One region of the Microbacterium sp. LWS13-1.2 genome, then DNA from elsewhere that is predicted to be linked to it. Evidence: predicted binding sites of a transcription regulator. Region 1 holds the regulator's gene; the other holds the start of a gene.
What was found. Region 1 encodes HrcA, which represses chaperone genes, less so after heat shock. Its sites were predicted from a motif close to TTNGCACTCGNNNNNNNCGAGTGCNAA; they were not measured.
Positions count from the first base shown of each region.

Region 1 (4,215 bases):
GCCCGACCACGAGCACGACGTCGCGCTCGTCGCCGGACTCCATCGCGAGGGCGCTGAGCGGCTCGGCCGCGGTCGGCTCGAGCACGAGCATGCGGGATGCCGCGGCCCGGCGCACGATCCCCGCGGTCGTGGTGAGCTCCACCACCTCGGGGACCCAGGCGCGGTGCGCCTGCTTCGCGGCCTCGCGCACGATCGTCGCCCAGCGCGCACGGCCCTTCGCCGCCTTCGCCACGTCCCACCGCGAGACGCTTCGTGCGGCCTGCCACGGGACGATCTCGTCGACTCCGAGCTCGGTCGCCGCCTGGACCGCCAGTTCGTCGCGGTCGCCTTTGGCCAGCGCCTGCACGAGCACCACCCGAGGACTCGGCTGCGCGGCATCCGCCCGCTCGCGGATGCGCACCACGACCTCGCGCGGTGCCACCGACTCGACGACGCCGGTGAGCCAGGCGCCGCGGCCGTCGCCGAGCGTCACCTCTTCGCCGACGCGCACCCGCCGCACGCTGGAGGCGTGGTGCGCCTCGGCGCCGGTGAGGCTCACCGCGTCGCCCGGCGCACCCGCCGGCTCGTCGAGGAGGAAGTGGAGGGACACCGGTCAGGCGTTCCGGAACCGGTCGCGCAGCTTGGCGAACAGACCCTGGTGGAACTCCGAGAGCCGCGGGGACGGCGCCTTGGTCCGCTTGGCGAACTCCTCGATGAGGGCTCGCTCCTTGTGGTCCAGGCGCGTGGGCGTCACGACATGCACGCCCACCCTCAGGTCTCCGCGCTGCGAGCCGCGCAGCGGGGTGATGCCGCGGCCCTTGATCGTCAGGATGTCGCCGGCCTGCACCCCCGGCCGCACCTCGAGATCCACCGCACCGTCGAGCGACTCGATCGTCGTCGTGGTGCCCAGGATCGCGTCGGGCATGGACACCTCGAGCGTGGCGAGCAGGTCGTCGCCGTCGCGGCTGAAGACCTCGTGGGGCGAGACGGTGACCTCGATGTAGAGGTCGCCGTTCGGGCCGCCGGCGGGGCCGACCTCGCCCGAGCCGGGAAGCTGGAGCCGCAGGCCGGTCTCGACGCCGGCGGGGATGTCGAGCGACACCGTGCGGCGCGCGCGCACGCGGCCCTGACCCTGGCAGGTCGCGCAGGGGTAGGGAATCGTGGTGCCGTAGCCCTGGCACACGTTGCAGGGCTGTGTCGTGACGACGTTGCCGAGAAGGCTCCGCACCTGCCGCTGCACGTTTCCGGTGCCGTGGCAGATGTCGCACGTGACGGGGCTCGTCCCAGGCTGGCAGCACGATCCCTGACAGGTCTCGCAGAGCACCGCGGTGTCCACGTCGATGTCGCGGTGCGTGCCGAACACGACGTCGCCGAGCTCGAGCGTCACACGTACGAGGGCGTCCTGCCCGCGCTCACGCCGCGATCGCGGGCGCCCGCCACGCGAACCGCCGGCCGCGCCGAAGAAGGTCTCGAAGATGTCGTTGAAGCCGCCGAAGCCGCCGGCGCCGCCGAAAGGCGACTCGCTCCCGCCCATGTCGTACCGGGCCCGTTGATCGGGGTCGCTCAGCACGTCGTACGCGTGCGTCACGAGCTTGAACCGCTCAGACGCGTCCTCGCCGGGGTTCACATCCGGGTGCAGCTGCCGGGCCAGCTTGCGATACGCCTTCTTGATCTCGTCGGTGGTGGCGTCGCGTGCGACGCCGAGGACCTCGTAGTGGTCAGCCACTTTCGCCTTCCTGCCGCGGCCCCGCCGCGGAATCGATGATGCGCGTCAGCGTCAGCGGGAGTTGTCGTCCTGCTCGAGCATCCGCGTGAGGTAGCGCGCGACGGCACGGACCGTCGCGAGGTTCGTGGGGTAGTCCATGCGCGTCGGGCCGAGCACACCGACGCGGGCGAGCGATCCCGTCGCGTCGTAGTCGCTGGCCACGACGGAGGCCTCGGCCAGGCCGAACGCCTCGTTCTCGCGGCCGATGCTCGCGGCGAGTCCCTGCTCGTCGGCCACCATCTCGCCCATCAGCCGCAGCAGGGTCACCTGCTCCTCGATCGCCTCGAGGAGGGGGTAGATGCTGCCGCGGAAGTCGGATTCGCTCCGCGCGAGGTTCGCGCTGCCGGCCATCACCAGCTTGTCCTGGCGGAACTCCTCGAGCTCTTCGGCGACCGCACGGATGATCTCGTCGGTCGCCTTCTCGTGCGCGGGTGCCTGCGCATCCGGCCCCTCCAGCCGCTCGGCGATGCGCTGAAGCCCCTCGCGGACGGGCCGGCCGACCAGCAGCGTGCCGAGGCGGGCGCGGATGTGCGCGAGGTCGGTGTCGTCGAAGTCCTCTCCGACGAAGGTCAGCCGCTGCGACACGCGGCCGGTGTCGGTGACGATGATCACCAGCATCCGCCCCCCGCCGAGCTGGACCAGCTCCACGTGCGTGACGTTGGCGCGGGCGAACGACGGGTACTGCACAATCGCGACCTGGCCGGTGAGCTGCGTGAGAGCGCGCACGGTGCGCACGAGCACGTCGTCGAGGTCGCCCGAGCCGTCCAGGAAGGACGCGATGGCCGAGCGCTGCGCCGACGAGAGCGGGCGGATCTCGGCGAGGTGGTCCACGAAGACGCGGTAGCCCTTGTCGGTCGGCACGCGTCCCGACGACGTGTGGGGCGCGACGATGAGCTCCTCGTCTTCCAGCAGAGCCATGTCGTTGCGGATCGTCGCCGCGGATACGCCGAACGCATGCCGCTCGACGATCGTCTTGCTGCCGACCGGCTCACGCGTGTGGACGTAGTCCTGGACGATCGCCCGCAGTACCTGCAGACCTCGCTCGCTGACCATTCCGCCTCCTCACGCTGCTGTCGGCACCAGGGCGTCTGGCACTCGCATGACTGGAGTGCCAATTCTATCCGATGACCCCGTCAGGATCGCCGAACGACGCCGCGCCCGGCGAAGCCGCGGCGGGGCGCCGCGCGTGGTCACTCGGTCAGCGCGCGCACGACGGCGTCCGCCAGCAGGCGTCCCCGTCGCGTCAGCACCACGCGCCCGCGCAACGCCGTCGGACCATCGATGAGGCCGTCCGCGATGAGCGCGGCGACCGCGTGTCGCCCCTCGCCCTGCAGTTCGCCGACCGGGAGCCCTTCCCGGACCCGTGTGCGCAGCAGCACGCTCTCGAGCGCTCGGGCATCGGCATCCGGGCTCTCGCGTCCGGCGGCGGGCGATTCGCCCGCCGCGAGCCGCTGCGCGTACGCCGCGGGGTGCTTGACGTTCCAGAACCGCACTCCCCCGATGTGGCTGTGCGCTCCCGGCCCGAAGCCCCACCAGTCCGAGCCGACCCAGTAGGCGAGATTGTGCCGCGATCGGTGGGCCGCGTCTCGCGCCCAGTTCGACACCTCGTACCAATCGAATCCGCCGCCCGCGAGCAGGTCGTCCGCGAGCTCGTACATGTCGGCCTGCAGATCGTCGTCCGGGGCGGCGACTTCTCCGCGGCGGATCTGGCGCGCGAGCTTCGTGCCGTCCTCGATGATGAGCGCGTAGGCCGAGATGTGGTCGGGCTCCAGCGCGATGGCGGCCTCGAGCGACGAACGCCAGTCCGCGAGCGACTCACCGGGAGCGCCGTAGATGAGGTCGACGCTGACGTCGAGACCGGCGTCTCGGGCGGCCGCGACGGCGGTGCGGACGTTCTCGGGGTCATGCGTGCGATCCAGCGCCGCGAGAACGTGCGGAACGGCGGACTGCATGCCGATCGAGAGCCGGGTGACGCCGGATGCCGCCAGCTCGGCCGCGACCGCCGGCGAGACGGTGTCGGGGTTGGCCTCGACCGTCACCTCGGCGCCCTCGACGATGCCGAAGGTGTCGCGGACGCCGCCGAGCATGCGGGCGAGATCGCCCGGGGGCAGCAGCGTCGGCGTGCCGCCGCCGAAGAACACCGTCGTGGCCGGGCGGTTTCCGCCCGCGCGCTCGAGGACCGGCGCGGCCAGGGCTATCTCGGTCAGGAGCGTGTCGGCGTACTGGTCCTGGCGCGCGCCCCGCAGCTCGGATGCCGTGTACGTGTTGAAGTCGCAGTAGCCGCAGCGGACGCGGCAGAAGGGCACGTGCAGGTACACGCCGAAATCGGTCGCGGGATCGATGCGGATGCCCGAAGGGAGCGAGCCGTCCGCGGGAACAGGCTCGCCGAGCGGAAGAGCGGAGCCCATCAGCGGCTCACGCGGGGGTCGTGTAGAGCGGTGAGATGGCGCGCAGGTACCGCGAGAACAGCT
Region 1 is NZ_CP151632.1:451,395-455,609, reverse strand. It holds gene MRBLWS13_RS02175 (16S rRNA (uracil(1498)-N(3))-methyltransferase) at 1-589, opposite strand, end outside; gene dnaJ (molecular chaperone DnaJ) at 593-1,705, opposite strand; gene hrcA (heat-inducible transcriptional repressor HrcA) at 1,757-2,797, opposite strand; gene hemW (radical SAM family heme chaperone HemW) at 2,935-4,152, opposite strand; gene MRBLWS13_RS02155 (DUF1990 family protein) at 4,160-4,215, opposite strand, start outside.

Region 2 (4,215 bases), 1.1 Mb from region 1:
GCGAGGTTCGAGGCCTCTTCGTGGTCGCCGACCAGGTCAAGTCCACGAGCGCCGAGGCGGTCGCCCAGCTGCGGGCACTCGGGCTCACCCCGGTGCTGCTCACCGGCGACAACGCCGCAGCGGCCCGTGCGATCGCCGACGAGGTCGGAATCGAGCGCGTGATCGCCGAGGTGCTGCCGCACGACAAGGTCGCCGTCATCACCCAGCTGCAGTCCGAGGGGCGCGTCGTCGCCATGGTCGGCGACGGCGTGAACGACGCCGCGGCCCTCGCGCAGGCCGACCTGGGCCTCGCGATGGGAACGGGGACGGATGCCGCGATCGAGGCATCCGACATCACCCTGGTGCGCGGCGACCTGCGCAGCGCGGCCGACGCCATCCGCCTGTCGCGCGCGACGCTCGGCACGATCAAGGTCAACCTGTTCTGGGCCTTCGCCTACAACGTGGCGGCGCTGCCGCTCGCGGCGCTCGGCCTCTTGAACCCCATGATCGCGGGAGCGGCGATGGCATTCTCGAGTGTCTTCGTTGTGGGCAACAGCCTGCGGCTGCGACGGTTCCGCAGCCTCTCCGGCGGCCGATCCGATCCCTCGCGGGCGAAAGCGCCCGCTGCTGCGGAGGCGATCGCCGCCTCCTAGCCGAGCTGCGACCTGCGCGCGACCCCGCCCCGGATACATGATGGACGTTGTTCAGAATGAAGGACTCACAGACATGACGATCGACACGCACGGCGAGACGGCCCTCGACCACGCGGCGTCGCCGGAGGGCGACGCCTCGCACCACGGCTACATCACCGACAAGGACAAGTACCTCAATCGCATGAAGCGCATCGAGGGGCAGGCTCGCGGCATCCACAAGATGGTGGAGGACGAGAAGTACTGCATCGACATCCTGACGCAGATCAGCGCCCTCACCTCCGCACTCGAGGCCGTCGCCGTCGGCCTGCTCGACGACCACCTGCGTCACTGCGTGGTGGATGCGGCACGCCTGGGCGGCGAGGCCGCCGACGCCAAGATCACCGAGGCCACGCAGGCCATCGCCCGCCTCGTGCGCTGACCTCAGACGCCGGCGCGCGACCGCCGGGCGTGCAGCACCGAGTCGACGGTGAGCACCATCAGCGCCACCCACACGAGTGCGAAGCCGATCCAGCGCTCGAGGGGCATCGGCTCGCCGAGCACGAGCCACCCGATCAGGAACTGCAGGATCGGCGCCACGAACTGCAGCAGCCCGATCGTGGTCAGCGACACGCGGCGGGCGCCCGAGGCGAACAGCAGCAGCGGCACGGCGGTGATGACGCCCGTCAGACTCAGCAGCACGGTGTGCTGCCATCCGCTCGACCCCATCGTGAGGCCTGCCGTCGCGCCCACGATCGCCAGCACGACGACCGCGATCGGCGTCAGCCACAGCGTCTCGAGGGTGAGACCGCTCACGGCGTCGACCGAAGGACCCACCTTCTTCTTCGCCAGCCCGTAGACACCGAACGACGCCGCGAGCGTGAGCGCGATCCACGGGAAGTCGCCGTAGCCGATGACGATCACGGCCACCGCCGCAGCGGCGATGCCGATCGCCACCCACTGCGTCGCGCGCAGACGCTCGTGCAGCACCAGTACGGCGAGCAGCACGGTCGCGATCGGATTGATGAAGTAGCCGAGGCTGGTCTCGATGACCTGGTCGCTCAGCGCCCCGTAGATGAAGACCTGCCAGTTGACGTAGATCAGGAGACCCGCGACCACGGTGAGCCCCAGCACCCGCGGCTGCCGGAAGATCGCCGCCAGCCGCGGCCACGTGCGCGTCACCGTGAGCAGCAGCGCACAGAAGACGAGGGACAGCAGGATGCGCCACGCCACGATCTCCCACGGACCCGTCGGCGCCAGCAGCAGGAAGTACAGCGGCAGGAAACCCCACAGCAGATACGCGCTGAACGCGTAGACGCCGCCCAGCGTGCGCTCGCGCGCGTCGGCGGCGGCATCCGCCACCCGACGGCTGCCGGTCGTCACACCGAGGTCGAGCGCCGTCGAGGGGTCGAGCCCGTCCACGGTGCCACGTTCCGACGGGGACGACTGCTCGCGACTCACCGAGTCAGCCTACGCCCGCCCCACGCGGTGCCGGCCCGCTGCGCCGGGCCGCAGCGTCCGTTCCCTGCCGAGCCTGCACGGAATCCTGCCACGCGGCACCGGAATAAATACCCGGGACATGACGAGAGGGCCGGATGCCGAAGCATCCGACCCTCGAGGTCACGCGCAGTGCGCGGAACTCAGCGAACGACGACCGCCAGGACGTCGCGAGCCGACAGGACGAGGAGCTCGTCACCGCCGAACTTCACCTCGGTGCCGCCGTACTTGCTGTAGATCACGCGGTCGCCGACGGCGACGTCGAGCGGGATGCGGTTGCCGTTGTCGTCGATACGACCCGGGCCCACCGCCACGACCTCGCCCTCCTGGGGCTTCTCCTTGGCGGTGTCGGGGATGACCAGACCGCTGGACGTGGTCTGCTCGGCCTCGACCTGCTTGATGACGATGCGGTCCTCGAGCGGCTTGATGGAAACCGACACGGTCTACCTCTTCTTTCTTGAGACTAAGACTCGTTAGCACTCTGACGTTGAGAGTGCTGATGACAGTCTAGGCAACGGTCTGGCACTCATGCAACGTGAGTGCCAATCGTGACGTCATACCGCGCGCGTCGCAGACACCTGGCGGAAACACAACTGTTACATGCTCTTGAGGCTTTGTCGGGCCCCGGCGTATCATCACAGCAGCGGCTCACTCTCTGGGGAGTGAGAACGCTGCGAGTTCGGGGGAGCTCGCACACGATGTGGGGGCATGCTTCAACATGGCTGAGCGGTATTTCCTGGCTGTGGATCTCGGGACCAGCAGGCTGGGGGCAGCGACAGCGCGCGTCGCTTCGGACGGCAGCATCACGGCTGCGGCGTTTCCACTCGGGCGACGTGCGGACAGCGTCGCGACGGTGGTCTTCGTCGCCGAGGATGGTGATCTCCTCTTCGGGGATGCGGCGGAACGGCGCGGCGTCACCGCGCCCGAGCGACTGATCCGCGAGTTCAAGCGCAGCATCGGCGACGACGTGCCGCTGGTCGTGGGCGATCGGTCGATCCCGGCCGAGCAGCTGTACGCGCAGACCGTGGCGGGCGTCATCGACGCGGTGACCGAACGCGAGGGTGGCGCGCCGGCAGGTGTCATCGTCACGCATCCTGCCATGTGGGGTCCGCACCGTGTGGGAACGATCAGCTCGGCGCTCGCCGCGCTCGGCATCCGCGACGTGGAGTTCATCACCGAGCCGGAAGCCGCGGCGCGGCACTACGAGGCGTCGCGCGTGCTCGAGCCCGGAGAGACGCTCGCCGTCTACGACCTGGGCGGCGGCACGTTCGACTGCGTGCTGCTGCGCAAGACCGAGACCTCGTTCGAGCTCGTCGGAGAGCCGATGGGACTCGACAATCTCGGTGGGGCCGACTTCGACGACGCCGTCGTGCGCCACGTGCTGCGCTCCGCGGAGGTCTCCCCCGAGGCGCTGGACGACTCGTCCGCCGACGCGCGGGTCGCGCTGTCGCAGCTTCGTCGCGAATGCGTCGACGCCAAAGAGGCGCTGTCGTTCGACTCCGACGTCGTCATCCCGGTCCTGCTGCAGGCCGGCCGCTCGAGCGTGCGGCTGACGCGCGCCGAGTTCGAGGACATGATCGATCCGTACGTCACACAGACGGTCGACGTGCTCGAGGATGCCCTCGAAGCGGCAGAGGTCGACCCCGAGCAGCTCGAGTCGGTGCTGCTCATCGGCGGATCATCGCGGATCCCGCTGGTCACGCAGCGGATCTCCGAGCATCTGGACCGCCCGACCGCGATCGACGCGGATCCGAAGGCGTCCATCGCGCTCGGCGCGGCGCACACGGCGCTCATCCGCGCGATGGATCGCGAGATCGCCGCTCCGGGCGAACTCGTCGTCTTCGAAGGCGCCTCGGCCGGCGGGCTGGAGCTCCTCGTGCCGGCTGGCGCTGCGCTCGCGGCACCGGTCGCCCCCGTCGCGGCATCGTCGCCTCACGGCGCGCGCCACTACATCGCCATCTCAGCCGCGGCGGCCCTCGTCGCCGCCGCGATCGTCTTCGGCAGCACCATGACGCTCGGCAACGGCAGCGGCACCTTCCTGTCGCTGTCGGGCTGGGAGCAGGTTCCCGCACCCGCCGACCCCGACGCCGAGGCCGAGGCCGCCGCGCAG
Region 2 is NZ_CP151632.1:3,640,747-3,644,961, reverse strand. It holds gene MRBLWS13_RS16840 (heavy metal translocating P-type ATPase) at 1-632, shown strand, start outside; gene MRBLWS13_RS16835 (metal-sensitive transcriptional regulator) at 706-1,050, shown strand; gene rarD (EamA family transporter RarD) at 1,053-1,970, opposite strand; gene groES (co-chaperone GroES) at 2,249-2,545, opposite strand; gene MRBLWS13_RS16820 (Hsp70 family protein) at 2,824-4,215, shown strand, end outside.
Region 2: the regulator HrcA is predicted to act here: its motif matches at 2,625-2,651, upstream of groES (co-chaperone GroES).